DNA from 3 places in the Amycolatopsis sp. DSM 110486 genome. Region 1 is predicted to be linked to each of the others. Evidence: riboswitches for the same ligand, from Rfam matches in the RefSeq annotation. Region 1 holds a riboswitch; each other region holds the start of a gene.

Region 1 (10,137 bases):
CACGAATCAGCGTCGGGACGGCCGCTTTCTCACCTGTAACGCCTCTTGTCCGTCAGCGATGGGCAAGCTGGGCCGGGTGCGCGCACGTCGCACGGGCCTGGGGGAGAGTCGCAAGTGAGTCCTGCCGGAAAGAGAGCCGTCCTCATCGGGGGCGCGGTCGCCATGGTCGCGATCGTCGTCGCGGCGGTGGTATTGCTGACCGGTGGTTCGCCGGCACCCGAGGCGGCCGCCGAGCCGACCGAGAGCTCGGTCGCGGCGGGACCGGTCGCCCCGGATCCGACGTCGGCGGCGCAGCTGTACCTGAAGGACTTCGCGGGCAACCAGACCGACGAGGCCAGCCTGCTCACCGACAACCCGCACGACGCGGCCGCCGCGCTGCGCGACGCCTGGTACACGCTCAAGCCGCAGGACGTGCAGGCCAAGGTCGACAAGGTCGAGCCCGCCGCCGCGGCCGCGACGAAGACGGCCGCGAGCTACACGCTCACCTGGAACCTCGGCCCCGGCCACGTCTGGTCCTACAGCGGCAGCTTCGATGTGGTGAAGTCCGGCGACAGCTGGCGGGTGCACTGGACGCCCGCCTCGCTGCACCCGAAGCTGCAGGCCGGCCAGCGGCTCGTGATCGCGACCGCGGCGGCCGACGAGGCCGCCGTGGTGGATCGCGACGGCAAGCCGGTGGTCATCAGCGGGCCGGGTGGCACGCACCTCGATCCTGCCGCGAAGTTTCCGTTGCTGACGCAGGCGCTGACCGGGCAGGGCACGTCGGCGCCGTCCGACACCTTCGCGGTCCAGCGGGTCGACACCGCGGGCAAGGCGCTGGAAACGCTCTACGGCAAGACCGAGAGCGGGCAGCAGGCGGTGAAGTCCACGGTGAGCGTCTCCGTGCAGAACGCGGCCCAGTCGGCCGTCGACTCCTACCGCGGCAAGGCCGTGATCGTGGCGATCCAGCCCTCCAACGGCGGGGTGCTGGCGGTGGCGCAGAACGCCGCTGCGGGCACGAGTCCCTCGGCGCTGAACGGCCTGTACGCGCCGGGTTCGACGTTCAAGATCGCGACCGCGACGGCGGCCCTGGAGGCCGGCATCGTCACCAAAGACTCGCAGGTGGCGTGCCCGCTCACCGCGCGGATCGGCACCCGCACGATCTCCAACGAGGGCTTCGACCTCGGCACCACCACCGTGCACCGCGCGTTCGCGCATTCGTGCAACACCTCGTTCGGCCAGCTCGCCTCGCAGCTGCCGCCGGACGCGTTGGCCAAAGCCGCGAGCCAGTACGGCCTCAACGCCGACTTCGACATCCCCGGCCTCACCACCGAGATGGGCAAGGTCGGCGCCGCCGGCAGCGCCGATGAGCAGGTGGAGGACGGCATCGGCCAGGGCACCGTGCAGGTGAGCCCGTTCGGCGAGGCGGTGATGGCCGCGACGGTGGCCGCGGGCAAGGCGGTGACGCCGAAGCTGTGGCTGGACGCCTCGTCGGCCACGACCGTCAACGACGGCTACCACGCGCCGTCGGCGAGCGTGCTGGCCTCGGTGCGCGCGATGATGCGCGAGGTCGTCACGGGCGGCACCGCGACCGGACTGGCGCGCTCGGGCACGGTCTACGGCAAGACCGGCACCGCGCAGTTCGGTGACGGCGCCGAAGCGCACGGCTGGTTCGTGGGCTATCGCGGAGACGTCGCGTTCTGTGTGTTCCTGGAGGGCGGAAACGACTCCGGCCCCGCCGTCACACTCGGCGCGAAGTTCCTGACCGGCGTGAAGTAGCGCTTCGGCGGCGGCCGAAGCGTCGGGCTCCTACGGTGGGGGCATGGAGACCGTCGCGCTGGCCGAGGTGGCCGCGGTGCTCGCCGACCCGAGCCGGGCGACGATGTGCCTCGCCCTGCTGGACGGGCGCGCCTGGACGATCGGCGAGCTGGCCGCGGCGGCGCGGATCGCGGTGTCGACCGCGAGCGAGCACGTGACGCGGCTGCACGACGCCGGGTTCGTCGCGCGGGTGAAGCAGGGCCGGCACGCGTACGTCCGCATCGCCGACCCGCGGGTGGCCGAGCTGATCGAGCACTTGGCGCAGCACGCCGAGCACCGCGAACCGGTGGGGCTGAAGGCGTCCCTGCGTACGCAGCGGCTGAGTTTCGCGCGCAGCTGCTACGACCACCTCGCGGGCACCGTCGGTGTGGCGCTGCGCGAGGGCTTGATCGCGAAGGGGATCGTCGACACCGGCGACGGGCTGACGCTGACCGCGGCCGGGCGCGAGGTGCTCGGCGGGCTCGGTGTCGCCGTGCCGGAGCGCGGCCGGCGCCCGCTGCTGCGTGACTGTCTGGATTGGACGGAGCGGCGCGACCACCTCGCCGGTGCCGTGCCCGCGGCGATCCTGGCGCGGGCCGTCGACGCGGGGTGGGTGACCCGCGACCGGCAACGCGCGGTGCGGTTGAGGCCGGCCGGGGAGAAGCCGTTCGCGGCGCTCGGTGTCGATCTGGCGACACTCAGTGGGGGCTGAGTGTCCTAACACAGCAGTTTGCCCGAGTTGTCCAGTGGTGCACGAACGAGTGAACGGCTCCGTCTCTCTATTCTGGAAGCCCACGGCGACCGGGAGGGGGCGGACATGGACCAGCTTCCCGTCGTGCTCGGCGTCGGCGGTGTCGTCCTGCTCGCGTCGGTGCTCGCCGTGCGCGTGTCGATCCGCCTCGGTCTCCCGTCGCTGCTGCTGTACCTCGGCATCGGTGTGGCGCTGGGCGAATCGGGCATCGGGATCCACTTCGACAACTCGAGCCTGACGCAGTCGCTGGGGCTGGCCGCGCTCGTCATGATCCTCACCGAAGGTGGCCTCACCACGCGCTGGAGCGCGGTGAAATCCTCGCTGGGCCCGGGAATCCTGCTGTCCACAGTGGCCGTGATCGTGAGCATCGTGGTCACCGGCACGGCCCTGCACTGGCTGCTCGGCCTCGACTGGCGGTTCGGGCTGCTGTGGGGCGCGGTACTCGCGTCGACCGACGCGGCGGCGGTGTTTTCGGTGCTGCGCACGTTCTCCGTGGGGCCGAAGCTCGTGGGTACGCTGGAGCTGGAATCCGGGCTCAACGACGCACCCGCGTACATCGCGGTCGTGGCGCTCTCCTCGGCGGCCGCGTTGGACTGGACCCTGCCGCTGTTGGTCGTTTACGAACTCGCCGCCGGGCTCGTGCTGGGTTTGCTGTTCGGGTGGCTGGGTGCGATGGCGCTGCGCCGGGCCGCGTTGCCGGCCACGGGCCTCTACCCGCTCGCGACGGTGGCCGTGTGCATCCTCGCGTACTCCAGTGGGCAGCTGGCGCACGCGTCGGGCCTGATGGCCACCTACGTCGCCGGTCTCGTGCTGGGCAACTCGCGGCTGCCGCACCGCTCCGACACGCTCTCGTTCGCCGAGGGGCTCGGCTGGCTCGCGCAGATCGGGCTGTTCGTGCTGCTCGGTCTCTACGCCTCGCCCAGCCGGATCCTCGAGGCGCTCATCCCGGGTCTCGTCGCGGGCGCGGTGGTGCTGCTGCTCGCGCGCCCGTTGTCGGTGGTCTTGTCGTTGCTGCCGTTCCGGCTGCCGTGGCGGGAGCAGACGTTCCTGTCGTGGGCCGGGTTGCGCGGGGCCGTGCCGATCGTGCTGGCGCTGATCCCGCTGTCCCAGGGTGTGCCGGGCGCGGAGCGACTCGTCGACGCCGTGTTCGTGCTGGTCGTCGTGCTGACGCTGCTGCAGGGGGCCACACTCGGCCCGGTCGCGCGGCTGCTGGGCCTCGCAAAACCCTCCGAGGCGCACGAGATCGAGGTCGACGCCGCGCCGCTGGACGAGCTCGGCGCCGAGCTGCTGCAGGTGCGCATCCAGAAGGGCTCGAAGCTGCACGGCGTGTACATCTCCGAGCTCGGCCTGCCCGCCGGCGCCACCGTGAGCCTCGTGGTCCGCCGCGGCTCCGGGTTCACGCCGCAGAAGACCAGCCGCCTGCAGGAGGACGACCAGCTGCTGGTGGTCACCACGGCCGGGGTCCGCGACGCGACCGAGCGCCGGATCCGCGCCGTCGACCGGGCCGGGCGGCTCGCGCGCTGGCGCGGTGAGCTGGGCCGTTGACGCGTTTTCGGTGAGGTTCGCGGGTTCGCCGGCGTGTGAGCGCCATCTCAGATCACGGGACGGGGCTTTCTCCGCACGCCCGGAATCGGTTACCTTCATCAACAGGTCATGAGTGCCAGCGTTCAGCCCCGGCTTGCTGGCCGGCAACCCTCCTACCGCGGTGGGGTGCCCCGGGTGAAGACCGGGCCGGTCGTGTTGTGCGACGGGCAAGCGCGGGCCCCTCGCCGGGGGTCCCCCGGACTGCCGAGGAGGCACCGCCATGACTCTCGCTCTGGACCGTACCGCTGAAAACACCGAAACCGTTGCCGCACAGGGGATCCCCGGCGTCGCGGGGGCGGCACTGCGGGTGCCCCTGGTGACCGGCGGCGAGATCGGTTACGCCAACCTCGACCACGCCGCGAGTGCGCCGTGTCTCGACGCGGTCCGCTCCGCCGTCGACGAGTTCCTGCCCTGGTACGCGAGCGTGCACCGCGGCGCGGGCTTCGCTTCGCAGGTGTCCACGCGCCTTTACGAGCGCACGCGCGACATCCTGCGCCGGTTCGTCGACGCGCGCGCCACCGACACCGTCGTGTTCACCCGCAACACCACGGATTCCTTCAACCTGCTGGCGCGTTCGCTGCCGCGGCGCACGTCCGTGGTCGTGTTCGACACCGAGCACCACGCGGCCCTGCTGCCTTGGCGGGGCCCGAATGTGCGCCGCGTGCAGCTGCCGCGCACGCGGTTGGCCGCGGTGTCCGTTGTGGACGAAGCGCTCGACGCCTGCCCGGAGGGGCCGCGGCTCGTGGTGGTGACCGGAGCGTCCAACGTGACCGGTGAGCTGCTGCCGGTGGCCGAGATCGCCGCCGTGGCACGGAAGCACGGCGCCCGCGTGGCGCTGGACGCCGCGCAGCTCGCGCCGCACCGCCGGATTTCCCTGCGGGAGCTGGACGTCGACTACGTCGCGCTTTCGGGGCACAAGCTCTACGCGCCCTTCGGCGCCGGCGCTCTCATCGGCCGGTCCGACTGGCTGCGCGCCGCCGAGCCATACCTCGCCGGCGGGGGAGCGACCAAGCTCGTGACCGAGGACGCCGTGGTGTGGAACACCGGTGCCGAGCGGCACGAGGCCGGCTCGCCGAACACTGTCGGTGTCTACGCGCTCGGCGTCGCGTGCGAGCAGCTGTCCGCGCACTGGGCCGCCGTGGGCGAGCACGAGGCCACGCTGCTGGAGCGGCTGCGCAAGGGCCTGGCCGGCGTGCCCGGCTGCGCCGAGCTGCGCCTGTTCGACGCGCCGGTGGACCGCGTGGGCACGGTGAGCTTCATCGTCGACGGCTTCGAACCCGGCTGGCTCGCCGCGGTCCTCTCGGCCGAGTACGGCATCGGCGTGCGCGACGGCGCGTTCTGCGCCCACGTCGCCACCAAGCGCCTCATCGGCGAATGCGGCCGCGACGGGCAGCAGGCCGTGCGCGTGAGCCTCGGCCTGGGCAGCACCGAGGAGCACGTGGACCGCCTCGTGCTCGCGCTGCGCCAGATCGTCGCCCGCGGCGCCCGCTGGGAGTACACGAAGGTCGACGGCCGCTGGGCCCCGGTGGGGGACCCGCGGGAGCTGCCGCCGTTTTGCGCCTGAGCCCGCTCGCTACCCTCGGCGCGTGGGGAGATCTTGGGGTTTCTGGGTTCCGCTCGCGCTGCTGGGCTTCGCCGAGCTGATCCTGGCCGCGGTGCGGCTCGCGGCCGGCGCCGGTTCTGCCGCGGGCGAGTTCGTGAACCTGTCCGCGGTGCCGATGGACCGCGTGCACGTGGACTACTTCGACACGGCCATCGGCGGTGAGCAGTTCCTGAGCCAGGACCCGCTGCCCGCGCCGACCTCGACGTCAGCGCTGGGCTGGCCGATCGCACTCGCGCTGGTCGTGGCGATCGTGCTCGTCGGCTACGCGCGAGCCGGGACCAGGCCGAAAACCGGCCGGTTCGCCCTGGCCCTCGCCGGCGGTGTGCTGGCGGTGCCCGTGCTGGACCTCGCCGCCTACGCCCAATTCGACCTCGACGCCGATGCCCGCGGCCCGGCGCTCGCAGCCGTGGGGCTGGTGGTGCTGGGGGGGGTACGAGCGCAGTCTCCTGGTCCTCGCGGTCACCGTGGGCTTCGTGGCGGTGGCGATGCTGCTACCGGGCGTCGCGGGGGTGGTTTCGTCGGCAGTGGTGCTGCTCGCGGTGGCGTTTCTGGTGGTCGCCGGACCCGTGAAGGGCCGTTCGCGGCCTGCCGCCGCGAACGGGTGAGGCCGGGGCGTGGACAATGGGGGCGTGAGCACCGAGTCCTCCTCGTCCGAACACGATCTGTCCGAGCCCGGTTCGCCCGAACCCGGCCGGCCCGAAGGCGCGCCCGCCGTCGAACCGGCGGTGAGCGGTGACGCGGCCTCAGCGGTCTCGGAGGAGCCCGAAGCGCCCGTGGTGCTGCCCAAGCGCCGGGTCGGGTTGGTGTTCGCGGTCGCGGCTCTGATCTGGGTGATCGACCTGGTGTCGAAGAACCTCGTGGCGGCCAACCTCGAGGGCAAGGAGCCGGTGCGCATCCTCGGCGGCCTCATCTACCTGCAAGTGATCCGCAACCCCGGTGCCGCGTTCTCGATGGCCACGGGCATGACGTGGGTGCTCGCGCTGGTCGCGGCGGCCGTGGCCGTCGCCATCATCTGGCTCTCGCGGCGGCTGCGCAGCGTCGGCTGGGCCATCGGCCTCGGCCTGGTGCTCGCGGGCGCGCTCGGCAACCTCACCGACCGCATCTTCCGGGCCCCCGGCCCGCTGCGCGGCCACGTCATCGACTTCATCTCGGCCTTCGCCCCCAACGGCGAGGGCTTCGCGATCTTCAACATCGCCGACTCCGCGATCTGCTGCGGCGGCGTGCTCATCGTGCTGCTGTCGCTGCTGGGCAAGGACTACGACGGCACCTCGACCCGCGACAAGAACAGCAAGAAGGAGACCGCGTGACCGCGCGCCTGCTGCCCGTCCCCGACGGGCTCGACGGCATGCGCGTCGACGCCGGCCTCGCCAAGCTGCTGGGCCTGTCCCGCACGGTCGTGGCGGAGCTCGCCGAAGCCGGGGACGTGCTGGTGGACGGCCGGCCCGCCGGCAAGTCCGACCGCCTGACCGCCGGCGGCCTGCTCGAAGTGACGCTGCCGGAGCCGGAGTCCCCGATCCAGGTCATCGCCGAGCCAGTGGAGGGCATGAAGATCCTCCACGACGACGACGACATCATCGTGATCTCCAAGCCCGTGGGCGTCGCCGTGCACCCGAGCCCCGGCTGGACCGGGCCGACGGTCGTCGGCGGCCTGGCCGCCGCGGGCCTGCGCATCTCGACGTCGGGCGCCGCCGAGCGCCAGGGCGTGGTGCACCGGCTCGACGCGGGCACCACCGGCGTGATGGTGGTGGCCAAGAGCGAGCACGCGTACACGGTGCTCAAGCGCGCGTTCAAGGAACGCACCGTCGACAAGGGCTACCACGCCGTGGTCCAGGGCCACCCGGACCCGACGCGCGGCACCATCGACGCGCCGATCGACCGCCACCCGCGCCACGACTACAAGTTCGCCGTGGTCGCGGGCGGGCGCCCGAGCGTGACGCACTACGAGGTGGTGGAGGCGTTCCGCGCCGCGTCGCTGGCCCACGTGAAGCTCGAGACGGGCCGCACGCACCAGATTCGCGTGCACTTCTCCGCGCTGCGCCACCCGTGCGTGGGCGACCTGACCTACGGCGCCGACCCGGTGCTGGCGCGCCACCTCGGCCTCACGCGGCAGTGGCTGCACGCCCGCACCCTCGGCTTCGCGCACCCGGCCGACGGCCGCTGGGTCGAGTTCGAGGCCGAGTACCCCGACGACCTCGCCCGCGCGCTGGAGATCCTGCGCGAGGAGAGCTACTAGCCCTCGACGGCCCAGGTCAGCGTGCGGTCGTCCGGCTCCGGGCGGGGGCTCCAGCGGACCGAGACCACGCGCGTCGCGTCCGGGAGGACGTAGACGGTGTGGCCGCCGAGCGTCTCGCCGGGCCGCACGCCGATCTTGTGCGGCGGCCGGGAGGTCAGCGACACGGGCGCCTTGGCGACGGTCGTGCCGTCGGCCGTGACGAGCTCGAGGTAGTTGTCCGGCAGCGACGCGAAGGGCACGCTGCCGCGGTTGGTGATCTCGGTGTGCACCACCACCGCGCGCTCGCCCGCGTCGAGCCGGTAGCCGGCGGCGCCGAACAGGTAGTCGGCCGGGTCCTGCACCTCGAGCAGCTGCACGGTGAGCTGCTCGCCTTCGAGTCCCTGCGTCGCGAGCGTCTCGCCGATCCGGCCGTGTCTGCCCTCGGCCGGGCCCGCGCGGCGCGGTTCGTCGCCGCGTGCCCAGGACGCCGTCTGCGGCACACCCCACGTGCTCAGTGCGGGGTCGAGCGGCGTTGGTGCAGCTGCGTACGCGCCAGACGGCACGCCGTAGGGACCCGAAGGGACTCCGTACGGGCCGGACGGCACGCCGTGCACGGGTCCCGACGGTCCACCGTGGACGGACGGCGCTCCTGGCGTTCCGGGTCCGTTCCCGGGACGCGGAACGGGGGCGCTCGGCGGGGCCGCGGCCGGAAATCCTTGTCCCGTCGGCATCCCGGGACCCGCTCCGGCCGGCATGCCCGGGCCGGGCCGTCCGCCGGGCGCGGCGACGGGCATCGCCCCCGAGGGCGGCGGGGCCTGCTGCCACGACGGCGGCGCTCCCGCGATCGCCGCGCGCAGCCCGGCCGGGTCGCTCTCCACGCCCACGAGCAGCGGCAATCCGCTGCCGGACAAGGCAACCAGGCGGTAGGCGACCTCACGCGGGTCCATGCCCACCTTCGCGGCGAGGTCGTGCACGGCCGTTTTGCCCAGCTCGGCGAGGGCGGCGAGCAGGCGGACATCGGCGGGATCGGTCACGGCCACTCGGGGAACGCTACCTTCCGGGCCGCTCCGGGCGCGGCGAGGCCGGGCCGCGTCGCCCGGTCCGGTGGCCCCAGCCGGGTTTCGGTGGCCCCGGGTATCAGGAACGGCACGGATCCGCCGTTCACCATGAGTGAACGGGACGCTCGTGCCGGAACGCCACCCCCGGGCCTGGGTCTCCATTAGGGTCGGAATCGCACGGCACCACCGAACCCCGGGAGTCCGCACCCATGACCGTCGTCACCGATCTCGCCGACGAGCTCGTCGACGAGATGTTCGGCTTCGAACCGCTCTCCGCCGCGATCCTGGGCATCAAGCCCGACGCGCCGGGGCTCGGCGACCCGAGCGCCGCCGCCGAAGCCGCGTACCGCGAGCGGCTCGCCGGCCTGCTGGAGCGCGCGCGGGCGATCGAGGCCGCCGAGCTCGACGCGACGGACCGCGTCACGCGCGAGGTGGTGATCAACTCGATCGAGGGCAAGCTCGACCTCATCGACAGCCGCTTCGGCGAGTTCACCGTGACCGACCTGTTCGTGGGGCCAGCGGCGGGCCTGCTCTCGGCGCTGCCGATGGTGCCGGTGCTGCCGGGGGACAAGGCCTCGGTGCACCTCGACCGGCTGGCCGGGATCCCGGCCTTCCTGCGCGCGGTCGCGCTGCGGCACCGCGAGGGCATCGAGGCCGGGCTGGTGCCCGTCGAACGGCTGGTGAAGGGCGCGATCGCCCACGTCGACCGCTACCTCGCCGAGCCGGCGGGCGACCCGCTGCTGCGCCAGCCGGCGCCGGACGAGGGGTTCGCGAGCCGGCGTGAGGAGCTGCTGCGCGACGTCGTGCGCCCGGCGTTCAAGGAGTACCGCGACTTCCTCGAAGCCGAGGTGCTCGCCCACGGCCGGCCCGACGACCGCGTGGGCGTGTCGTGGCTGCCCGCCGGGGACGAGATCTACGCGCGCCTCGCGCGCATGCACACCACCACCGACCGTTCGCCGCAGGAGCTGCACGACACCGGCCTCGAGGTGATCGCGGGCCAGGTCGAGCAGTACCAGGCGCTGGGCGAGCGCGTGTTCGGCACGCGCGACCTGCAGGAGATCTTCGAGCGGCTGCGCACCGACCCGAAGCTGCGCTGGACGAGCGCCGAGGAGCTGCTCGACACCGCGCGCTCGGCCATCACGCGCGCGGCGGCCGA
Region 2 (10,137 bases), 760 kb from region 1:
GCCCTGGTCCTTGCGCAGGCCGATGGTCAGCCGAAGGTGATGGCCCGGTGGATCGGCGGAGGTGCCGCAGCGCAGGAGCGCCCAGGCGAACGCCACGTGGTCGCCCGCGGTCACGTCGAGCTCCAGGATGGTGAACGTCGCGCCTTCCGCTTGCCAGACGAAAAACGGTGGCCAGGTCTCGCGGTAGGCGTCGATCCCGCGGACACCTTCGTGCGGCGGCGGGACGTCGAACATCACGATGCCGTCGGAGTGGTCGGCGAGGACGCCGTCGAGATTTCCCGTGTGGACGGCCGTGGCCCAGTTTTCGATCAGGGCGCGGATCTCGGCTGCATTCGTCATGGTGGGCCCTTCCTTCGGAGCGCGGTCGAGGGCGGCGATGGGCGTCAGCATCGCACCGGGGGCCGACCGGAACCGGCGTTCAGCGGTCGCCGAGGCCGAGTTGTCCACAAGGGGGTAGTTATCCACAGGCTGGCGGATTCGGCCTGGTGGCCGGTGTCGATCAGCGCCTAGCGTCGCACGTGTGTTCGAGCAGACCGCCCGTGATCCGGGCACTCCCGTGAACGCCAGGCTCGCCTGGCTGGCCGACCAGCTGGCGGCGGGCCCACGCACCGTCGGGCCCGGCGGCCGGCTGGTCCGGCGCTGGCTGCCCGGCGGCGCCGACCCGGCTCACCCGGGTCTGCCCGGCGTGCTGAAAAGTCACCGAGTCCTCGTCGTGCTGGGGCTGGTGGTCGTGGCTGTGCTGATCGCTGCGGGCTTCGCGGTGTTCAGCGGCTCGCCCGCGATGGAGGTGGCGCCGTCGCTGCCGAGCGCGAAGGCGCACCCTTCCGTCGCGGCGCCGGCGTCTTCGGCGTCCGCGACGCTGGTGATCAGCGTGATCGGCCACGTCCGCGCGCCCGGCCTCGTCACCGTTCCGGCCGGCTCGCGTGTGGCCGACGCGGTGCGGGCCGCCGGTGGCGCGGACCCCGGCACCGATCTCTCCAGCCTGAACCTCGCCCGCAAACTCACCGACGGCGAGCAGCTCGCCGTCGGCATCACGGTCGCGTCCTCGGCACCGGCCGGTGCCGGCGCGGCTCCGGGCAAACTCGACCTCAACTCGGCCACCCCCGAGCAACTCGACACCCTGCCCGGCGTCGGCGAGGTCACCGCCGGCCGCATCATCGACTGGCGCACGCAGCACGGCGGCTTCTCCAGCGTCGAACAACTTCGCGACGTCGAAGGCATCGGCGAAAGCAAGTTCGAGAAGCTGCGCGAGCAGGTGACGGTCGGATGATGTTCGTCCAGCCGGAAGCCGCGCCGTCGTGGCGTGACCACGACCTTCGGCTCGTCCCGGCAGCATTGGCGGCCTGGGGCGGCACCCTGGCGGGCCTGCGGCTCGGGTGGTGGGCGGCCGAGGTTTTCGGCGTTGTGGCAGCGGTTTTGTCGGCCGTATTGCTCGCACGGCGGCGTGGGCGGTGGGTCGGCGCGGCCGGCGCGCTGTTGGTCTTGGGGCTCGTCGTGGCGCTGCCGACAGCGTGGCGCATCCGGGGAGCTGAACAGGACACGCTCGGCCAAGCCGCAGCGCACGGGGTGACCGCCACGCTCCGCGTCGAGGTCACCGAGCGGCCGCGGCCGATCCACAGCGCGGGCTACGCCGATCAGCAGGCGGGTACCCGATCGGTCGTCATCGACGCCCGGGTGGAATCGGCCACTGTGGACGGTCGGGCGGTGGATTCCACCGGCCGGGTCCTACTGCTCGCGCCGGTGGCCGGATGGGGTGATCTCCTGCCGGGCCAGGAGGTCACGGCGTCGGGTCGCCTGGCGCCGGCGCGCGGGGGTGAGCTAACGGCGGCCGTCGTCTACCTTCAGGGCGCTCCGGTCGGGGTCACGCGGGCGCCGTGGTGGCAACGGGCGGCCGCGGCGTTGCGAGCGGGGCTGCATGAGTTGTGCGCGGTGTTGCCGGAGGAGCCGGCGGGGTTGCTGCCCGGACTGGTTTTGGGCGACACGAGTGCGTTGCCCGAGCAGGTCGAGCAGGAGTTCACGGAGTCGGGGCTCACGCACTTGATGGCTGTGAGCGGCGGGAACGTGGCGATCATCTGCGGCGCGGTGTTGCTGTTGTGCCGGCTGCTCCGCATCGGGCCCCGGGTGTCCGCCGTCGCGGCGGGATTGTGCCTGGGCGGTTTCCTGATTCTCGTCGGTCCGGCGCCGAGTGTGTTGCGGGCCGGGGTGATGGGCGGAGTGGCGCTGCTGGCGCTGGCGTTGGGCCGTCGTGGATCCGCGTTGCCGGCGCTGGCGTTCTCGGTGTGCGTGCTCGTCGCGTGGGATCCGGTGATGGCGGCGGACTTCGGGTTCGCGTTGTCGGTGTTCGCGACGGCGGGGCTGGTGCTGCTGGCGCCGCGATGGGCGGATTCGCTGGTACGCCGAGGGATTCCGCCGGGGTACGCGGAAGGGATCGCGGTGCCGTTGGCGGCGTTCGTGGTCACCGCGCCGGTGATCGCGGGCATGGCGGGCACGGTGAGTCTCGTCTCGGTGGTGACCAACGTGCTGGCGGCGCCCGTCGTCGCGCCGGTCACGGTGCTCGGGGTGCTGGCCACGGTGGTCGGGCCGTGGTGGCCCGGGGCCGGGCACGTGCTGGTGCACCTGGCTGATCCGGAGGCTCGCTGGCTGATCACCGTCGCGCGGCACGGGGCCCGTGCGCCGGGGGCGGTGCTCGCGTGGCCGGGTGGCTGGTGGGGTGGGGTGTGCGCGGCCGGGGTGCTGGTCGTGGTGGTGGTCGCGTTCCGGTTCCGGCGCGCGCGGCTGCTGGTGGCGATGGGGCTGGCGGCGGTGCTGCTGATCGTGGTGCCGCCGCGGGTGCTCTCACCCGGCTGGCCGCCGAAGGGCTGGGCGATGGTGGAGTGCGACGTCGGCCAGGGCGACGCCGTGGTGCTGGCCACGGCGGAGCCCGGGCGCGCGGTGGTCGTGGACACCGGGCCCGAGCCGGGTCCGGTGGACGAGTGCCTGCGGCGGCTCGGCGTGGAGCGGATCCCGCTGCTGGTGCTCAGCCACCTGCACGCCGACCACATCGGCGGGCTGCCGTCGGTGTTCGACGGCCGGGCCGTGGGGGCGATCGCCGTCGGGCCCGGGCGGGCGCCGGCGTGGGCGTGGCAGCAGGTGTCGCAGGAGGCGGCGACGCACCACGTTCCACTGCTGGAGCTGAGCGACGGGCAGCGGCTCGACTGGCCGGGGCTGTCGCTGGACGTGCTCGGACCGCGCTACGTCACGGCTCGGGCGGCCGCCCTGCAGGACGGCACGATGATCAACAACAGTTCCGTGGTGCTCCGCGCGACCACGGCCGCGGGGAGGGTGCTGCTGACCGGAGACGTGGAGCTGGCCGCGCAGGCCGACCTGCTGGCCGAGGGGGTGGACCTGCACGCCGATGTGCTGAAAGTTCCCCACCACGGCTCGCGCTACTCGTTGCCTCAGTTCCTCGAGGCGGTGGGCGCGCGGGCGGCGATGATCAGCGTGGGCGCGGGCAACAGCTACGGGCACCCGGCGAAGTCCACAGTGGACGTGCTGGGCACGTTGGGTGTGCTCGTGACGCGGACCGATGTGGACGGCGACACGGCCGTGCTGCCCGGTGACGGCGGGCCGGCGGTGGCGCGCCGGGGTGAGCCGCGCGGGCCGCCCCGGTAGGGGAGCGGCCCGCGGGCCCGGCGGTCAGAGGCCGAGGGCCTTGCTCACGGCTTCGGCCGACGGCGGCACGGTGGCCTTGGGGCCGATGCGGCCTTCGAGGGCGTCGAGCGTCTTGAGGCCGTCGCCGGTGATGAGCAGCACGGTCTCGGCGTCGGGGTCGATCTTGCCGGCCTCGATGAGCTTCTTGGCGGTCGCGACGGTGACGCCGCCCGCGGTCTCGGTGAAGATGCCCTCGGTGCGCGCGAGCAGCTGGATGCCCGCGACGACCTCCTCGTCGCTCACGTCCTCGATCGCGCCGCCGGTGCGGTTGACGACGTCGAGCACGTAGGGGCCGTCGGCGGGGTTGCCGATCGCGAGCGAGCGGGCGATGGTGTCGGGCTTCACGGGCTGGACGACGTCGTGGCCGGCGCGGAACGCGGCCGAGACGGGGGAGCAGCCGGTGGCCTGCGCGCCGAACACCTTGTAGGGGCTGGCTTCCACGAGGCCGAGCTGGCCGAGCTCGCGGAAACCCTTGTCCACCTTGGTCAGCTGCGAGCCCGACGCGATCGGCACCACGATCTGCTCCGGCAGGCGCCAGCCGAGCTGCTCGGCGACCTCGTAGCCGAGCGTCTTGGAGCCTTCGGAGTAGTAGGGGCGCACGTTGACGTTGACGAACGCCCACGTCGGGTGTTCGCCGGCGAGCTCGGTGGCGAGGCGGTTGACGTCGTCGTAGTTGCCGTCGACGGCGATCAGGTCACCGTCGTAGACGGCGGTGGTGAGGATCTTGGCGCGTTCGAGCGACTTCGGGATCAGGACGACCGACCGCCAGCCGGCGCGGGCCGCCGCGGCGGCCGTCGCGTTGGCCAGGTTGCCGGTCGAGGGACACGCGAGGACCTCAAAGCCGAACTCGCGGGCCGCGGCCAGCGCGACGGCGACCACGCGGTCCTTGAAAGAGTGCGTGGGGTTGCCGGTGTCGTCCTTGACCCACAGGGACTTCAGGCCCAGGGCCTTGGCGAGGCGGTCGGCCTTCACCAGGCGGGTGGCGCCGGGTTCGGTGTTCGGGATCTCCTCGACAGTCGAGGGGACGGGAAGGAGCTTCTTGTAGCGCCAGATGTTCTTGGGGCCGGCCTCGATGTCTTCGCGGCGCACGCGGCCGAAGTCGTAGGCGACCTCGAGCGGCGAGAAGTCCTCCGCGGAGACGAACTCCGGGGCGAGCGGCTGCCGGTGGCCCTCTTCCTTCGACACCAGTTCGACGGCCGGACCGAGGTCCAGGGTCTTCTTGGTGGAGGTCGTGCCGAGGGTAACGGTCATCGCGAGGTTCCTTTCCTCATCTGCCCCGCAAAAGCGGGCCGGAATTGGCACCGTGGTCGTCAGCTATCCCGCAAATTCGGGAAGACAGGCTGTACGCCGGTTGCCGGGGCTTCTTCGGGCCGTTCCCTCTGCCCCTCTGGATGAGCGGTCTTCAGTTGTCGGCGCGCCTCGCTGGGCGTTGCCTCGGGTACACCGTACGACATGGCGATCACCTCGTGCCACGGTGGCGGCGCACATCACCGCAGCGGGCGCGGGGCCGGGCGGGTGAGAGGATGGCGGGGTGACCACCGCACCCGCGCCACTCCACCTCGTCCTCGGTGAGGAAGAACTGCTCATCGAGCGGGCTGTCCGCTCGTCGCTGGACGCCGCGCGGGCCGTGGACTCGACGGCCGAGATGACGCGCAACCGGGTGTCCGAACTCACACCGCCCGTGCTCGCCGAGCTGGTGAGTCCCTCGCTGTTCAGCGAGGGACGGGTCATCGTGCTCGACTCGGCGCAGGACATCTCGCAGGAGCTGGCGGACGCGGTGATGGCGTACCTCAAGGCGCCCGCCGACGGGATCGTGCTCGTGGTCGTGCACAACGGCGGCGGCCGCAGCAAGGCGGCCAAGGCGCTGCCCGCGGCGCTGAAAAAGGCGGGCGCGGAGATCACCGAGTGCCCGAAGCTCACGAAGGCCGCCGATCGGGAGTCGTTCGTGCGCAACGAGGTGCGCCGCGTCGGCGGCAAGATCGACGCGGCGGGGGTGATGGCGCTGATGGATACCGTCGGCTCCGACCTGCGCGAGCTGTCCTCCGCGGCGACGCAGCTCGTCGCCGACACCGGTGGCGCCATCGACGAGCAGGCCGTGCGCCGCTACCACACCGGCCGCGCCGACGTGACCGGCTTCGCCGTGGCGGAGAAGGCCGTGGGTGGCGACCGCGCGGCGGCCCTGGAGTCGCTGCGCTGGGCCATGCAGCTGGGCGTGCCGCACGTCCTGGTCGCCGACGCCCTCGCGGACGCGGTGCGCACAATCGCCCGCGTGTCCGCCGCCGGCCGCGGCAACCCGAACCAGATGGCCGGAGAGCTGGGCATGCCGCCGTGGAAGATCCGCAAGGCGCAGGGCCAGTCGCGCGGCTGGGGCCAGGACGGCCTCGCCACGGCGATGCGCGTGGTCGCCCGCCTGAACGCCGAGGTCAAGGGCGTGGCGGCGGACGCGGACTACGCCCTGGAACGCGCGGTCGTCGAGGTTGTCGCCGCCAAGGGTGAACGCTGACGCTGCTCGGCGGGCAGGGTTCGAGCCACCGGCATCGGGCCTGAGGCACCGCCGAACCGCCGCGAGATGGCCGGGCGGGACCGTTGGTCGCGTGCGCAGATTTTGCAACAGCCACCGCCGGCCGATCGACCGTCGCCGCGGTATCTCAGCGCACAGGCACGCTGCGCGCAGGGGGCGGGAGAGCGCACGAAAAAGCCCGGCGACAGTCGGTCACCGGGCCCTTTCAGGTCTGGCAGGGTGCTGCGATCAGCTCAGAGCTGGTTCGCGCGCTTCGCGAGAGCCGACTTCTTGTTGGCGGCCTGGTTGGCGTGGATGACGCCCTTGGTGACGGCCTTGTCGAGCTTGCGGGCGGCGTCGCGCTGGAGTTCGAGGGCCTTGGTCTTGTCGCCGGAGTCGGCGGCCTCACGGAACTTGCGGATCGCGGTCTTCACCGAGGAGCGGATCGCCAGGTTGCGCTGACGGGCCTTCTCGTTGGTGGTGATGCGCTTGATCTGGGACTTGATGTTGGCCATGAAGGCGTCCTGCTTTCGTCTCGGTGAAGGTCGCTGCCGCGTCGAAGTGGCTCCGGGCGCCTGGCGTGAAGACAGGCGCGGCCGGGTTTCCTCCCTGACGGAATGCCGCACGGCAACGACGGGAAAGCCTAACAGGCCTGCTCGCGGGCCCCTCGGGCGGCCCGGAGTGATCGGTTCGGCTACCGTGGAGAACGTAGTGCCTAGGGTTCCGCTGCCGGCCCGCCGCACCAACGCGAGAGTAAGACGCAAGACAACCAGGGCCGGCGGGACAGGTCCGAGCGGCACCATCGGCGCGGCCCGACGCCCGCCGTTCATCTGACGGGACAAAAGCCTGGAGGACCCGGCCTTCCGCGTGCGCGGAAGACTCGAAGGGGTCCAGTGAACACCACAGCTCTGTCGTTCGTCCTCATCGCCGCTGTCGTGCACGCGGGGTGGAACCTCGCCGCCAAGCGCGTCACCTTCGGCGGGCCGCGGTTCGTGTGGCTGTACTACACCGTCTCCGCCGTGGTGCTGCTTCCCGTGGTCATCACGGCACTCCTGGTCGAAAACGAACGTCCACAGTGGACCTGGCTGCTCGCCGCCGGGGTGACGGCCGTGCTGCACGTGGCGTACGGCACAGTGCTGCAGCGCGGGTACGCCGTCGGCGACCTGTCGATCGTCTACCCGCTAGCGCGCGGCACCGGGCCGCTGCTGTCGGTGCTGGCGGCGGTGCTCGTGCTGCACGAGCACCCCGGCGTGCTGGGCCTGATCGGGGCGTTCCTCGTGGTGGCGGGCGTGCTGGTGATCAGCCTTGGCGGCAGCGAGGCCGACGTCAAAGCGCGCCGCGCCGGTGTGTTCTACGGCGTGCTCACCGGGGCGACCATCGCGGCCTACACGCTCTGGGACGCCCACTCAGTGACGACGCTCGCGGTGCCGCCCCTCGTGTACTTCGGCTGCGGGGCGCTGGTGCAGAGCGTGCTGCTGGCGCCCGCGGCCCTGCGTGACCGGGCCGAGGTCGCGAAGCTGTGGCGCGAGCACCGCAAGGAGACGCTGATCGTCGGGATCGCCTCGCCCGCGGCGTACCTGCTGGTGCTGTACGCGCTGCGGATGGCGCCGGTCAGCCTGGTCGCGCCGGCGCGGGAGCTGTCGATCGTGCTGGGCGGGCTCGCGGCGTGGTTCGTGCTCGGTGAGCGGCACGCGGCGCGCCGGCTGGTGGGCTCGCTGGTGGTGCTGGCCGGGATCGTCGCGATTGCGGTGGCCTGAGCCACTCGGGTAGGCAGGACGCATGGACGTACTGAGCAGCCGGGTGCTGATCCACCCGCGCGACCTGGAGGCCTCGACCGCGTTCTACCGGGACACGCTCGGGCTGGCGATCCAGCGCGAGTTCCCCGGTGGCACGGTCTTCTTCGCGGGCGGCGGTTCGATCGAGGTCGTGGGCAGCAACGACGCCACTCCCTCCACGGCCGTCGACCTGTGGCTGCAGGTCCGCGACCTGCCGGCGACGCTCGAGGAGCTGGCCGCACGCGGCGTCACGCCGGTCCGCGGGGCGCGCCGCGAGCCGTGGGGGCTGGACGAGGCCTGGATCACCGACCCGGACGGCCTGCGCATCGTCCTGGTGCAGGTGCCGCCCGACCACCCGCTGCGGACGGACTCGCGCTAGGCGTGGGCCAGTGGCGAGGTCACGAAGCGAATCGTGGCCTCGCGGCAGCGTGAGCGGCGGAGGCAGGCCTGACCGGGCCACGGGCTGGGTGCCCCGACACAGACGGTGCCGCGCGGGTGACGGCGCGCCACCGGGTGCTGCGTCCGGCGACACCCGGCCCCGACCGGCGGGCAGGTGATCCGGGCCGGCAGGACCACCGCAATCCGCTACGAGCGGGGCCGGCCCGGTGGGCTGGTCGGCCTGGACGTCGAAACGGCCGGCCGGATCCCCGGCGAGCCCACGGCTGTGCCCGGCGGGAAGCCACCCGTGACCGCGGCGTCAAGATCGGATACGACTACCTCCACTCCCGCCTGGCTCGCTCCGGGATCCACGCCGACGGGTAAGACCGACCTGCGCCGGGTGTCTGGCCGGCGCGATCACTTACGCCGCTGACCAGGGCATCTTCGGCGAAACGGAAAAGGGTCGACCGCCTCGACCGCACCCTAGGCCTCCGGCGGCCCCACCGAGATCAGCTGTCCGGTCACGTGCCCGGCCGCCGGGGACGCGAGGAACGCGACGGTCGCGGCCACGCGCTCGCGGCGCAGCTCCGACTCGGCTGCGTCGGGAGCGTTCATCCGACCCGGGGACACGGCGTTCACCGTGATCCCTTCGGCGGCGTAGGCGGCGGAGAGGGCCTTGGTCAGCCCGACAACCCCGTGCTTGGCGGCGGAGAGGTGCACCCGCGACGGATCACCGCGCAGGGCGTTGGCGCCGATCATCGAGACGATGCGGCCACCGCCCGCGCGGCGCAAGTGCGGGAGGACGGCGTGGGCGCAGTGGAAAGCGCCGTCGAGGGTCACCGAGCGCACCGCCGCCCATTCGGCGAGCGTCAGTTCGTCGAACGGGACGCGGGTGCGCAGCGCGGCATTGTTCACCAGCACCCGCACCGGGCCGAGCTCGGCGGCCCGCTCGACCATGCCGGCGACGGCGGCCGGATCGGCGACGTCCGCGACCAGCCCGAGGGCCGGCACCCCGAGCGCGGCGATCTCCCCGGCGGTCTGCTGCGCCGTCGCGTGGTCCGAACCCGCGGTCACCACCACGCCGAAGCCGTCGGCGGCCAGCGCGAGCGCGATCGCACGGCCGAGGTTGCGCACGCCGCCCGTGACGATCGCGATCGGCGGGGTCACGAGACCGCTCCCGTCCGCCGGACCAGCCCGGCGAAGTCTTCGTCCGCGCCGATCCGCCAACAGAGGTCTAGCAGCTCCCGGGCCGGTTCCGCGCCTAACCGCGGCGCCGCGGTGTCGAGGAACTTCGCTGCGAGGTCGTCGTCCGGCAGCGGGTTGTCCGGCGTGCCGCGGTTGTCCGCCACGGACTCGGTGAACCGCTGCCCGTCGGAGGTCGTGACGGTGACGACGGCACCGCGTTTCGTCAGCGTGGGGTCGGCCACGACCGTGACCCGTTCCCGCACCTGCGTGAGGACCGGGTCGGTCGCGCCGGCGTCGCTGAAGTGCTCGAGTCCCGGCCGCTGCGCCACCAGGGCCACCGCCGCGCCGTGGGTGAGGCTGAACTTCGCGTCCAGACCCGTCCGGGGCCGCACCTTCCCGGTCACGGTCGCGGCGTAGGGGTGCACTCGTGCCTCCACTTCGGACACTTCCTCGGCCGTGAAGCCGTGGCGTGCGCGCAACGTCCGGATCGCGTCGAGCGTGGGATGGGTGAGCGAGCCGCTCGGGTAGGCCTTGTACCCGTTGGCCAGGAGGTGCCACGTCTCGTGGAGGTCTTCGGTGAGCCGGTCCGGTTTGGGCGCCGGCGAGAGC
Region 3 (10,137 bases), 2.5 Mb from region 1:
GGTCGAGCTCGCCGAACACCTTCGGCGTCGACAGGCCTTCGGTGTCGAACGCGAGCACCCAGTGGAACGTGTGGCGCGACAGCACGGGCACGAGCTGCTCACCGCGGCCGGTGCCGAGCGCGGTGCCGCCGTAGAGTGCGAAAGGCACGTCGCTGCCGAGCTTGCCCGCGATGGCGGCCAGCTCGTCGCGCGTCACGTCGAGCTTCCACAGCGAGGCCAGGCCGACGAGCGTCGCCGCCGCGTCGGCGCTCCCGCCCGCCATACCGCCGGCGACGGGGATGCCCTTGCGCAGCACGATCCGCACCTTCAGGTCGTCTCCCTCGGCGCGGCCGGCGTAGGCGGAGAGCTCCTGGGCCGCGCGCCAGGCGAGGTTGGTGGCGTCGGTGGGCACCGACCCCTCCCCCTCGCCGAAGACCTCGAGCCCCGGGTCGTCGGTGGCCGCGACGGTCACCTCGTCCGTGAGCGACAACGCCTGGAAGACGGTGACCAAGTCGTGGTAGCCGTCCTCGCGCAGGTCACCGATGGCCAGGTGCAGGTTGACCTTGGCCGGGACCCGGACGGTGACTGGTGGTGGAACTACGGCGAGCACCCGTCAAGCCTACGTGGCCGGGCGCCTGGGCTCCCCACCAGGAGAAAACAGGCATCCTCAGGACGGCTGTCCCAACCTCTCGGACACGTCGACGCCAACCTTGGACCCCGGGACCCGCGCACCGCGCGAGGAAGGGCCCGTTGAAGGAATCGGAGTCCTTCAACGGGCCCTTCACGGCACCGACGGGGTCAGCTGGAATCAGGCGGCGACGCTCTGCGCGGCCCGCACGGCCGGCGTCACGTGAGCGCCGCGGTCGGCAATCCACGCCAGCGCCGCGTCGGCTCGCTCGCCGCGGACACCGATGCGGAAACGAGCGATCGGGGTGTCACCGATGCGCGTGAGTCCGCCGCCGATGGTGGCGACCTCCACGTCGAAGCGGCCGGCCGCCTCGGGCAGCAGGGCGCCGACGGACGCGAAGCCGATCAGCACGACGTCGGCGGACCGGTCGTACTTCGCGGCCTGCGCGCGGGCGGTCTCGATCGCCGGCAGCACCGCCTGCGCGGTCCAGCTGCCCGGCGAGGCGATGAGGTCGAGCACGTGACCGCGTTCGACGACCGCGCCGTCTTCGAGCACCGCGACGTCGTCGCAGACGCGGCGGACGACGCCGGCGTCCGGAGTGGTCAGCAGCACGGTGGTGCCCAGCTCGGCGCGCGCCCGGTCGAGCACGGCCAGCACGGCGCCGGCCTCCTCGGGGGCGATGCCGGCGGTGGGGTCGTCGGCGAGCAGCACGGCCGGGCCGGCGGCGAGTGCCCTGGCCACGGCGACGCGGCGCAGCTGGCCGGGCGTGAGGTCGGCCGGCTTCTGCGCGGCACGGGCGGTGAGGCCCACGAGGTCGAGCAGGTTGCCGACGCGGGTCTTGCGCTGCGGCCCGTCGATGCCGAGCTGCTCCAGCGGGGTGGCGATGTTGCCGGCGACGGTGCGCTCGGCGAGCAGCTCCGGCTTGGTGCCGACGACACCCAGCTGGCGGCGGACCTCACGCAGCCGGCGGCCGTCGAGCGCACCGGTGTTGAGGCCGTCGAGCCGCACGACACCGCGGTCCGGGCGCTCCTGCAGCGCGATGCAGCGGGCGAGCGTGGACTTGCCGGAGCCGGCGGGGCCCACCACGCCGAAGAGGGAACCGGCCTGCACGTCGACGCTCACATCACGCAGCGCGGCGACCGGATTTCCGTTGAGGGGAAAGGACTTGGACACGTTTTCGACAGTGATCACGAAGAGAGCTCCAGGCATGAGGCGCAGCACCGTTTCCGGGCGCGCCGGGCGTCACCGAATTACCGTCCTTTTCGGACGGTGCGCAGAATTGCGGAAGAAAGGATCAGGCGATGACTGTGGAGCGTCGACACGCACATACCGTGCGGCGACCTTCATCGACGACGCGCCGCCGGGTCAACAGGAGCGGGCGGGCTACCCTCTGCATCGGAAACAGCCTCCATCGGTCCTGGCTGTAGCACCTGCCCCATGGGGGGTGGTTGCTGCGACTTCGGCGAGCCAGGTCTCTCAGTCGCTCGGGATGGACGTTTCTGAGTAAAGCCGATCCCATTGGGTGAACGCAAGCGCGTTGGTGCAGATCACACGAGTGGTGGTGCCCGGATACCGGGACACCCGCAGCCACATCGTGGACCCCGAAAGCTCCGGCACCGAATTTCTTCCGCGCGGCGAATCCGGCGCCTATTCCACTGTGGACGCTGCCGATCCCTGGTGGAGCCGCGATTCCGGCACGGGAATCGCGGGGCAGCTCGCGCGTGGGTAAATGACGGTTCGGCGAGGTAGTTCGCCACGGCGAGACACTTCGTCTTCCCGGCCGGACGTCCACTCCCGTCCACGAGTCGAATCCGGACGTCCGTCACGCCCGTTTGTGATACGTGCGTATCGGATACAGTCGTACCACTACAGCGGAGGAGGACCGTGGCGCACCGGGTCGACCACGAGCAGCGCCGGCGCGAGATCGCCGGGGCGGTGTGGCGCATCGCGGCCGAACGCGGGCTCGACTCCGTGAGCATGCGCGAGGTGGCCGCCGAGGCAGGCGTGTCACTGCGGCTGGTGCAGTACTACTTCGAAACGAAGCACAACCTGCTCGTGTTGTCCCTGCGTTACCTCCATGAACGCGGCGAGCAGCGCACGCAGGCCCGCATCGCGGCACAGCTCGACCAGAGCGTGCGCGGCGTGGTCCGGACTCTGCTCACGGAGCTGCTCCCGCTGGACGCCGAGCGCGAACTGTCGCTACGCGTCCACCGCGCCTACTTCAGCCGCACCCACAGCGACCCGGCGCTGGCGAAGGTGTTCCTGCACGCCGAGACGCCGATCGAAGACCTGCTCACCAGCCTGTTGCGCCGCGTGGCGCTCCCGCCTGGCGTCCAGCCGCGGCACGAGGCCAACCTGCTGGTCGCGGGCTTCACCGGCCTGGGCCTCGACGTCCTGCACGGCCGCTTCACCCCGCCCGAAGTCCTCGCGACGCTGGACTACCACCTGCGCCGGATCTTTCAGGCTTGAGCCGCGAGCCGGACGAAGTCGTGCACGTCGAGCTGCTCGCCGCGCGTCTTCGGGTCGATTCCGGCCGCCACGAGGAGCTCGCCGGCGCGATCGGCCGAACCGGCCCAGCCGGCGAGGGCCGCGCGCAGCGTCTTGCGGCGTTGGGAGAACGCGGCGTCCACGACCGCGAACAGGCGTTGCCGCTCGACGCCCTCCATCGGAGTGCCGCGTTCGAAAGCCACGAGGGACGAGTCGACGTTCGGCACCGGCCAGAACACCGACCGCGGCACGGCGCCGACCTTGCGCGCCGGCCCGTACCAAGCGAGCTTCACGCTGGGCACGCCGTAGATGCGGCTGCCGGGACCGGCGGCCATGCGGTCGGCGACCTCCGTCTGCACCATCACCATCCCGCGCTGCAGCGAGGGAAGCTCGGCCAGCAGGTGCAGCACGACGGGGACCGCGACGTTGTACGGGAGGTTCGCGACCAGCGACACGGGTTCGGCCGGCAGATCAGCCGCGCTGATCCGCAACGCGTCGGCGCCGACCACGCTCAGCTGATCCGCGACGGAAGAAGCGCGTTCGGCGGCAGTGCGCGGAAGCCGCGCCGCCAGCTTCGGATCGATCTCGACGGCCACCACGCGGGCCCCGGCGTCGAGCAGGCCCAGCGTCAGCGACCCCAGCCCGGGTCCGACCTCGAGGACGACGTCGCCCGGCTGAACTCCGGCCAACTCGACGATGCGGCGAACCGTGTTGGGGTCGTGCACGAAGTTCTGGCCGAGCTTCTTCGTCGGCCGGACGTCGAGCTCGTCCGCCAGCCCGCGGATCTCGGCAGGCCCCAGCAGTTCAACCACCGGGGAAGCCTACCGAGCCTCGGGAACCGCCGAACTCAGGCCCGCTTGCCGCAGACCGGCCAGGCGCTGTAGCCACCGCGGGCGTCGCGGACCTTCTCGGCGATCGAGATCTGCTGGGCGCGCGAAGCCTGGTTCGGGTAGGACGCGTACGCGTCGCCGCCGTAGGCGTCCCAGGTGCGCTTGTCGAACTGGAGGCCGCCGTAGTAGCCGTTGCCGGTGTTGATGGACCAGTTGCCGCCGGCCTCGCACGCCGCGATGCGATCCCAGGCGGAACCGTCGCCGATCGCCGGGTCGGCGGGCTTCATCGAACCGACCTTGAGGATCTTCGGCTTGGCCTCGAGGAGGACCTTGACCGAGACCTGCTCGCGGGAGATCTCTTCGCCGTTCTTCTTGGTGACCTTGTAGGTCACCATCTTCTGGCCCGCGGTGCCCGGGTCCTCAACGGTGGTCTTGCCCAGCTCGAGCGTCGGGTCGTCGACCTTCTGCACGTCGGGGTCGATGGTCTCCTGCTGGTTGACCATCGAGACGCCCATGCGGCTGACGTGGACCTCGGCGCCGTCCTTGAGCGAGACGTTCAGGCCACCCTCGACCGCGTCATCCGGGCCGAGGCTCATCTTGAAGTCAGAGAGGAGCTCCTTGGTGGTCACCGCGTTGGTGGTGACCTGGCGCGGCGCGTTGGTGCCGTCGAAGAGCGTGACGTGCTTGAGGGTCTTGACCTGCACGGTCGAGCCCTCGAGCGGCAGCTCGCCGGTGCCCGGCATCGACGTCCAGGCGCCCTTGCCCATCATGTCGGCCATGCCGAGCTGGGTCATGGCCTCGCCGAGCGTGGTCGCGCGCACCCAGGACGGGCGGGACACACCGTCGACGACGAGGTTCAGCTGACGACCGCGCTCGAGCTTGATGACGCCGCCGTCACCGACCTCGGCCTGCGGCGAGGGCGAAAGCGAGTCGTGGGCGCCGACCGAAAGGCCGGCGTCTTCCAGGACCTCGCCGACGGTGTCGCCGTAGCTGTGGACGGTGACCTCGTGGCCGTCGACGTCGACGGTCACGCTCTTGTTCATCGCCAGCGCCGCGGCACCGCCGCCGCCGACGGCGATCAGGACCGACAGCACCGCACCCTTGAGGAAGCGGCGCTTCCAGACGCGGGTGGCCTCACGCAGGCCGTCCTCGACGGCGGCCTTCTTGGCCTCCGGAGAAGCGGTGCGGTCCTCGGCGAGCTCGTCCGGGAGGGCGAGCGGCGGGAGCATCGTGGTCTCGGCGTTGATCAGGCGGATCAGCTCGTCGACGTCGACGTCGATCTCGGCCATCATCGCGTCGGCGTCGGGCCCGAGGGCCGCGAGCACGTCCTGTTGGGTCACGTACAGCTCGTCGGAGAATCCAAGCTCTCCATAGGCGGTGTCGTCGAGCTCTCGCTCGAGCACGGCCACCGAACCGGCGGAAGAGAATAGGGTCTGCGCAGCACCACGGTTCTCGGTGCTATGGCGCGAGGCACCCTGCCTGCTACCAGTCACTGGGTCGTTCCCTTTCCCAGGACAGGACGTGTCACCACGACCTGTTCCTTCGTCGCGACGCGCCATTCGGCGCGCCTCTCAAGTCCGACACCCCCAGTCAGCGCCATCGTCACGGTCCCGAGTCGTACCAACCTCGGTGCCGCTTCCCCGACGTGCACTGACGTGACTGTGGGCGTATCAGCCAGATCCGCGTCTGCGGTTCCGACCGGCACGATCACGGGACAGTAACGGAGGTCGCCGGGTTGCGCAAACACCCCCCGGAGTGTCGTGACCTGTGTCACTCGTCAGTGTGGGCTAGTGCGTTCCCCGAACGTCGCAATCCGTTCAACCCGTTGTGACACTGGGCAATTGGTAGACGCGCTCGGCAGTGGTCCGGACCGCTTGGGCCACTTCGTGGACCGCTTCGCCCCTCAGCGCCGCGAGGTGCCGGATGGTATATGCGGTGCAGTAGGGCTCGTTCGGGCGCCCACGGAACGGGTGGGGGGTCAGGAACGGCGCGTCGGTCTCGGCGAGGTACTGCCCCGTCGGCGCGAGCCGGGCGGCCTCGTGGAGCCCGCGGGCGTTCTTGAAGGTGACGGTGCCGGCGAACGAGAGCACGTAGCCCTTGTCGAGGCAGCGACGCGCGATGTGCTCGTCGCCGGAGAAGCAGTGGAAGACGACGGTGTCCGGTGCGCCCTCTTCGTCCAGGATGCGCAGCACGTCCTCGTGGGCGTCGCGGTCGTGGATCATCAGCGTCTTGCCGAGGCGCTTGGCGAGGTCGATGTGCCAGCGGAACGCGTCCTGCTGGGCGTCGTGCGGCGAGTAGTCCCAGTAGTAGTCGAGGCCGGTCTCGCCGACGGCGACCACGCGCCCGGCCGACGCCAGACGCTCCACTTCGGACTTGTCGGCGTCGGAGAACTCCTTGGTACGCGTGGGATGGATCGCCACGGCGGCGAACACGCGCTCGTCCCACGTGGACGCGTCGACGGCCCAGCGCGCCGAGGCGAGGTCGTCGGCGACCGTGACGACGCGGGCCACGCCGGCACGTTCGGCGCGGTCGACCATGGCCGTCACGTCGGCGGCGGTCACCGCTCCGCAGGCGTCGAGGTGGGTGTGGGCATCCACGACCGCGGCGGGCAGGCGGTCGGGAATCGGCGGCAGTTCGCGCTTGTCTTCACCCATGCCGTGAATCTACTGCGCGGCGAAGCCGCTCCGTTGAGGGCGGTGGAGGGGAGGAAGGCGGAGTAGACGGCATGACGAAGGGCGCCCCGCGTGAGTCCTCGAGGCGCCCTTCACAGCGTCGACAGTGCTACTTGACGATCGGGGCCCAGTCGGGGCCGTCTTCGCCGAGCTTCGGGTCGAGCTTGGTGAACAGCGGCGTCGGCTTCTGCAGGGGACGGCCGACCTCGATCGGCCGGGACTCCCACTTGGCCTGCTCGCCCGCGTAGTCACCGGTGAGGATCGGGTTGATCCGGCCCGGGATGTCGAGGTCCTCGACCTCCTGCAGCTGCGGCTGCGCGGCCCACACGCCCGTGCCGCCGAGCGCCTCGTGGACCTTCTGCGCCGAGTGGGGCAGGAACGGCGTGAGCAGCGTGTTCGCATCGCTGACCACCTGCAGCGCGGTGTGCAGCACGCTGTCGCGGCGCGCGGGATCGTCCTTGAGCTTCCACGGCTCCTGGTCCGACAGGTACCGGTTGGCGGCCGTGACCACGCGCATCGCCTCCGACGCCGCCGCCTTGAAGCGCGAGCGGCCCAGGTGGGCGCCGGCGACGTCGAACGCCTTGCGCGACAGCGCCTTCAGCTCCTCGTCGGCGGCCGTGGGGGCGTCCGGACGCGGGATGGCGCCGACGTTCTTGTGCGCCATCGAGATCGAGCGGTTCACGAGGTTGCCCCACTCGTTGGCCAGCTCGAAGTTGGTGCGGCGGACGAACTCGTCCCACGTGAAGTCGGTGTCCTGCGTCTCCGGGCCCGCCACGGAGATGAAGTAGCGCAGCGCGTCGGGGCCGAACTCGCGCAGGAAGTCGTGCACGTAGATGACCGTGCCGCGCGAGGTGGAGAACTTCGAGCCGCTCATGGTGAGGAACTCGCTGGACACGATCTCGTCCGGCAGGTGCAGCTTGCCGTACTTGCCCGCCTGGCCGCCGTGGTCGCCCTCGCCGTTGTGGCCGAGCAGCAGCGCCGGCCAGATCTGGGCGTGGAAGGTGATGTTGTCCTTGCCCATGAAGTAATAGGAGCGCGCGTCGGCGTTGTTCCACCACTCCTGCCACGCGTCGGGGTTGCCGGTGCGCCGCGCCCACTCGACGCTGGCGGAGAAGTAGCCGATCACGGCGTCGAACCACACGTAGAAGCGCTTCATCGGCTGGTCGCGCCAGCCGTCGAGCGGGATCTTCACGCCCCAGTCGAGGTCGCGCGTGATCGGGCGCGGCCGCATGTCGTCGATGAGGTTCTTGGTGAAGTTGAGGACGTTCGGACGCCAGTCGTTCTTCGTCGACAGCCAGTCGCCGAGTGTCTTGGTGAACGCCGGCAGGTCGAGGAAGTAGTGCTCGGTCTCGACGAACTTCGGCGTCTCGCCGTTGATGCGCGAGTGCGGGTTGATGAGCTCGGCGGCGTCGAGCTGGTTGCCGCAGTTGTCGCACTGGTCGCCGCGCGCGAACTCGTAGCCGCAGATCGGGCAGGTGCCCTCGACGTAGCGGTCGGGCAGCGTGCGCCCGGTCGACGGGCTGATCGCGCCGCGAGTGGTCTTGGGGACCACGTACCCGTTGCGGTTGAGCGCGAGGAAGATCTGCTGCGTGACCTCGGCGTGGTTGCCGGTGGAGGTGCGCGTGAACAGGTCGTAGGAAAGCCCGAGGCCGCGCAGGTCCTCGTCGATCTGACGGGTGTACTTGTCGGCGGTCTGCTGCGGGGTGAGGCCCTCGTTGTCGGCCTGGACGGTGATCGGAGTGCCGTGTTCGTCGGTCCCGGACACCATGAGCACCCGGTTGCCGGCCATTCGCTGGTAGCGGGAGAAGACGTCGGACGGGACGCCGAATCCGGATACGTGGCCGATGTGGCGGGGGCCGTTGGCGTAGGGCCAGGCCACCGCTGTCAACACAGAGGTGCTCATACCTGTTTAGCCTACGGAAACCGTCCAAGGCGTTTGTGGGCGGTACGCGAAGGGAGAAGCGGTGTCGGCGACGCGTCTGCTCGTGCTCGGGGTCGTGCGCATGTTCGGCCGGGCGCACGGCTACCAGGTGCGCCGGGAGCTGCTCACGTGGTCGGCGGAGAAATGGGCGAACGTCCAGCCGGGTTCGATCTACCACGCGCTGAAGAAGATGGCGGCCGAGAACCTGCTGGAGAAAGTGGACGTCGAGCCGGGCGACTCGGGGCCCGACCGCGTCGCCTACCGGCTCACCGACGACGGCGAGCAGGAGTTCCAGCTGCTGCTGACCCGGGCGTTGTCCGATCCCGAGGTGGGTCATCCGGAGATGTCGGCGGGCATCGGGCTCATGCCCGCGCTGCCCCGCCAGCACGCGATCAGCCTGCTGCGGCAGCGGCTCGTGCACCTCGAAGGTGAGGAACGACGGGCGCGGCTGATGCTCGACGACCAGGCCGACTGGGGCCAGCCGGCGCACGTCGTGGAGCTGTTCCGGCTGTGGGCGGGCATCTCGGGGGCGAGCCACACGTGGCTGGAGAACCTGATCGAGCGCCTGGAGAAGGGCGAGTACGTGATGGCCGACGACGACGAACCGTTGTTCCGCAAGCCGTCGGAGTAATCAAGTTTGACTAGCGTTCGCGACTCCGGCACTGTGTGCTCGTCGATTAGTCAACTTTGACTAGTTGATCTCTGGGAGGAGAGGGGTTCTTCATGATCACGGCACGCGGCCTCGAGCGGCGGTTCCGCCGCAAGGGCCGGGGCGGGGGTGAAGTCCACGCCGTCAAGGGGGTCGACCTCGACGTGGAGGCCGGCGAGCTGGTGGGGTTCCTCGGCCCGAACGGGGCGGGCAAGACGACGACCCTGCGCATGCTCACCACGCTGCTGAAACCGTCGGCCGGGACGGCGACCGTCGGCGGGCACGACCTGCTCGCAGATCCGCTGGGGGTCAGGCGCAACATCGGCTACGTCGCGCAGGGCGGGGGCGCGTCGCCGGAGGTGCGCGTCGCCGAGGAGATCGAGCTGCAGGGCCGGCTCTACGGCATGTCGAAGGCCGACGCGATCGCGCGCGGCGCGGTGCTGAGCGAGCAGCTCGACCTCGCGGGGCTGGACCAGCGGCTCACGAAGACGCTGTCCGGGGGTCAGCGGCGCCGGCTCGACATCGTGCTCGGGCTCGTACACAACCCTGGCCTCGTGTTCCTCGACGAGCCCTCGACCGGGCTCGACCCGCAGAGCCGCGCGAACCTGTGGGACCACATCCGCCGGCTCCGCGCGGAGCACGGCGTGACGATCTTCCTGACCACGCACTACCTCGACGAGGCCGACGCTTTGGCCGACCGGCTGATCGTGATCGACGACGGCCGGATCGTCGCCGAGGGCACGCCCGATTCGCTGAAGTCCCGGGTTTCGGGCGACGGCGTGGTCATCGGCGTCGACCCTGCCGTGACGACGGAGGCCGCCGACGTCGCCCGGCAGCTGGCGGGCGCGCACGAGTTCGACGTGGCGGACGGGCTGATCCGCTTCCGCGTGCCGCGCGGCGACACGGCCATGCCGGAGCTGCTGCGCGCGCTCGACGCGAAGGGCATCGTGATGGAGTCCATGCAGGTCACG

Evidence for each region. Region 1 has a riboswitch for S-adenosylmethionine ahead of K1T34_RS52535 (aminotransferase class V-fold PLP-dependent enzyme). Riboswitches for the same ligand answer to the same signal wherever they lie in the genome.
Region 2: linked by a shared signal. The riboswitch ahead of thrC (threonine synthase) and the one ahead of K1T34_RS52535 (aminotransferase class V-fold PLP-dependent enzyme) in region 1 are both predicted to bind S-adenosylmethionine.
Region 3: linked by a shared signal. The riboswitch ahead of K1T34_RS11875 (methionine ABC transporter ATP-binding protein) and the one ahead of K1T34_RS52535 (aminotransferase class V-fold PLP-dependent enzyme) in region 1 are both predicted to bind S-adenosylmethionine.

What each region holds. Positions count from the first base shown of each region.
Region 1 is NZ_CP080519.1:10,893,523-10,903,659, reverse strand. Features, by position in the region: gene K1T34_RS52550 (penicillin-binding transpeptidase domain-containing protein) at 115-1,755, shown strand; gene K1T34_RS52545 (helix-turn-helix transcriptional regulator) at 1,799-2,485, shown strand; gene K1T34_RS52540 (potassium/proton antiporter) at 2,591-4,069, shown strand; SAM riboswitch class IV at 4,174-4,288, shown strand; gene K1T34_RS52535 (aminotransferase class V-fold PLP-dependent enzyme) at 4,329-5,672, shown strand; gene K1T34_RS52530 (hypothetical protein) at 5,695-6,447, shown strand; gene lspA (signal peptidase II) at 6,437-7,018, shown strand; gene K1T34_RS52520 (RluA family pseudouridine synthase) at 7,015-7,944, shown strand; gene K1T34_RS52515 (AsnC family protein) at 7,941-8,963, opposite strand; gene K1T34_RS52510 (DUF885 family protein) at 9,191-10,137, shown strand, end outside.
Region 2 is NZ_CP080519.1:697,410-707,546, reverse strand. Features, by position in the region: gene K1T34_RS03495 (nuclear transport factor 2 family protein) at 1-339, opposite strand, end outside; gene K1T34_RS03490 (ComEA family DNA-binding protein) at 521-1,270, shown strand; gene K1T34_RS03485 (ComEC/Rec2 family competence protein) at 1,267-3,651, shown strand; gene thrC (threonine synthase) at 3,676-4,941, opposite strand; SAM riboswitch class I at 4,955-5,088, opposite strand; gene holA (DNA polymerase III subunit delta) at 5,222-6,193, shown strand; gene rpsT (30S ribosomal protein S20) at 6,445-6,705, opposite strand; gene K1T34_RS03465 (EamA family transporter) at 7,084-7,947, shown strand; gene K1T34_RS03460 (VOC family protein) at 7,970-8,344, shown strand; gene K1T34_RS03455 (SDR family NAD(P)-dependent oxidoreductase) at 8,827-9,510, opposite strand; gene K1T34_RS03450 (MmgE/PrpD family protein) at 9,507-10,137, opposite strand, start outside.
Region 3 is NZ_CP080519.1:2,461,830-2,471,966, forward strand. Features, by position in the region: gene K1T34_RS11870 (4-(cytidine 5'-diphospho)-2-C-methyl-D-erythritol kinase) at 1-589, opposite strand, end outside; gene K1T34_RS11875 (methionine ABC transporter ATP-binding protein) at 788-1,798, opposite strand; SAM riboswitch class I at 2,013-2,103, opposite strand; gene K1T34_RS11880 (TetR/AcrR family transcriptional regulator) at 2,492-3,076, shown strand; gene rsmA (16S rRNA (adenine(1518)-N(6)/adenine(1519)-N(6))-dimethyltransferase RsmA) at 3,067-3,906, opposite strand; gene K1T34_RS11890 (resuscitation-promoting factor) at 3,942-5,327, opposite strand; gene K1T34_RS11895 (TatD family hydrolase) at 5,742-6,578, opposite strand; gene metG (methionine--tRNA ligase) at 6,706-8,499, opposite strand; gene K1T34_RS11905 (PadR family transcriptional regulator) at 8,561-9,148, shown strand; gene K1T34_RS11910 (ATP-binding cassette domain-containing protein) at 9,241-10,137, shown strand, end outside.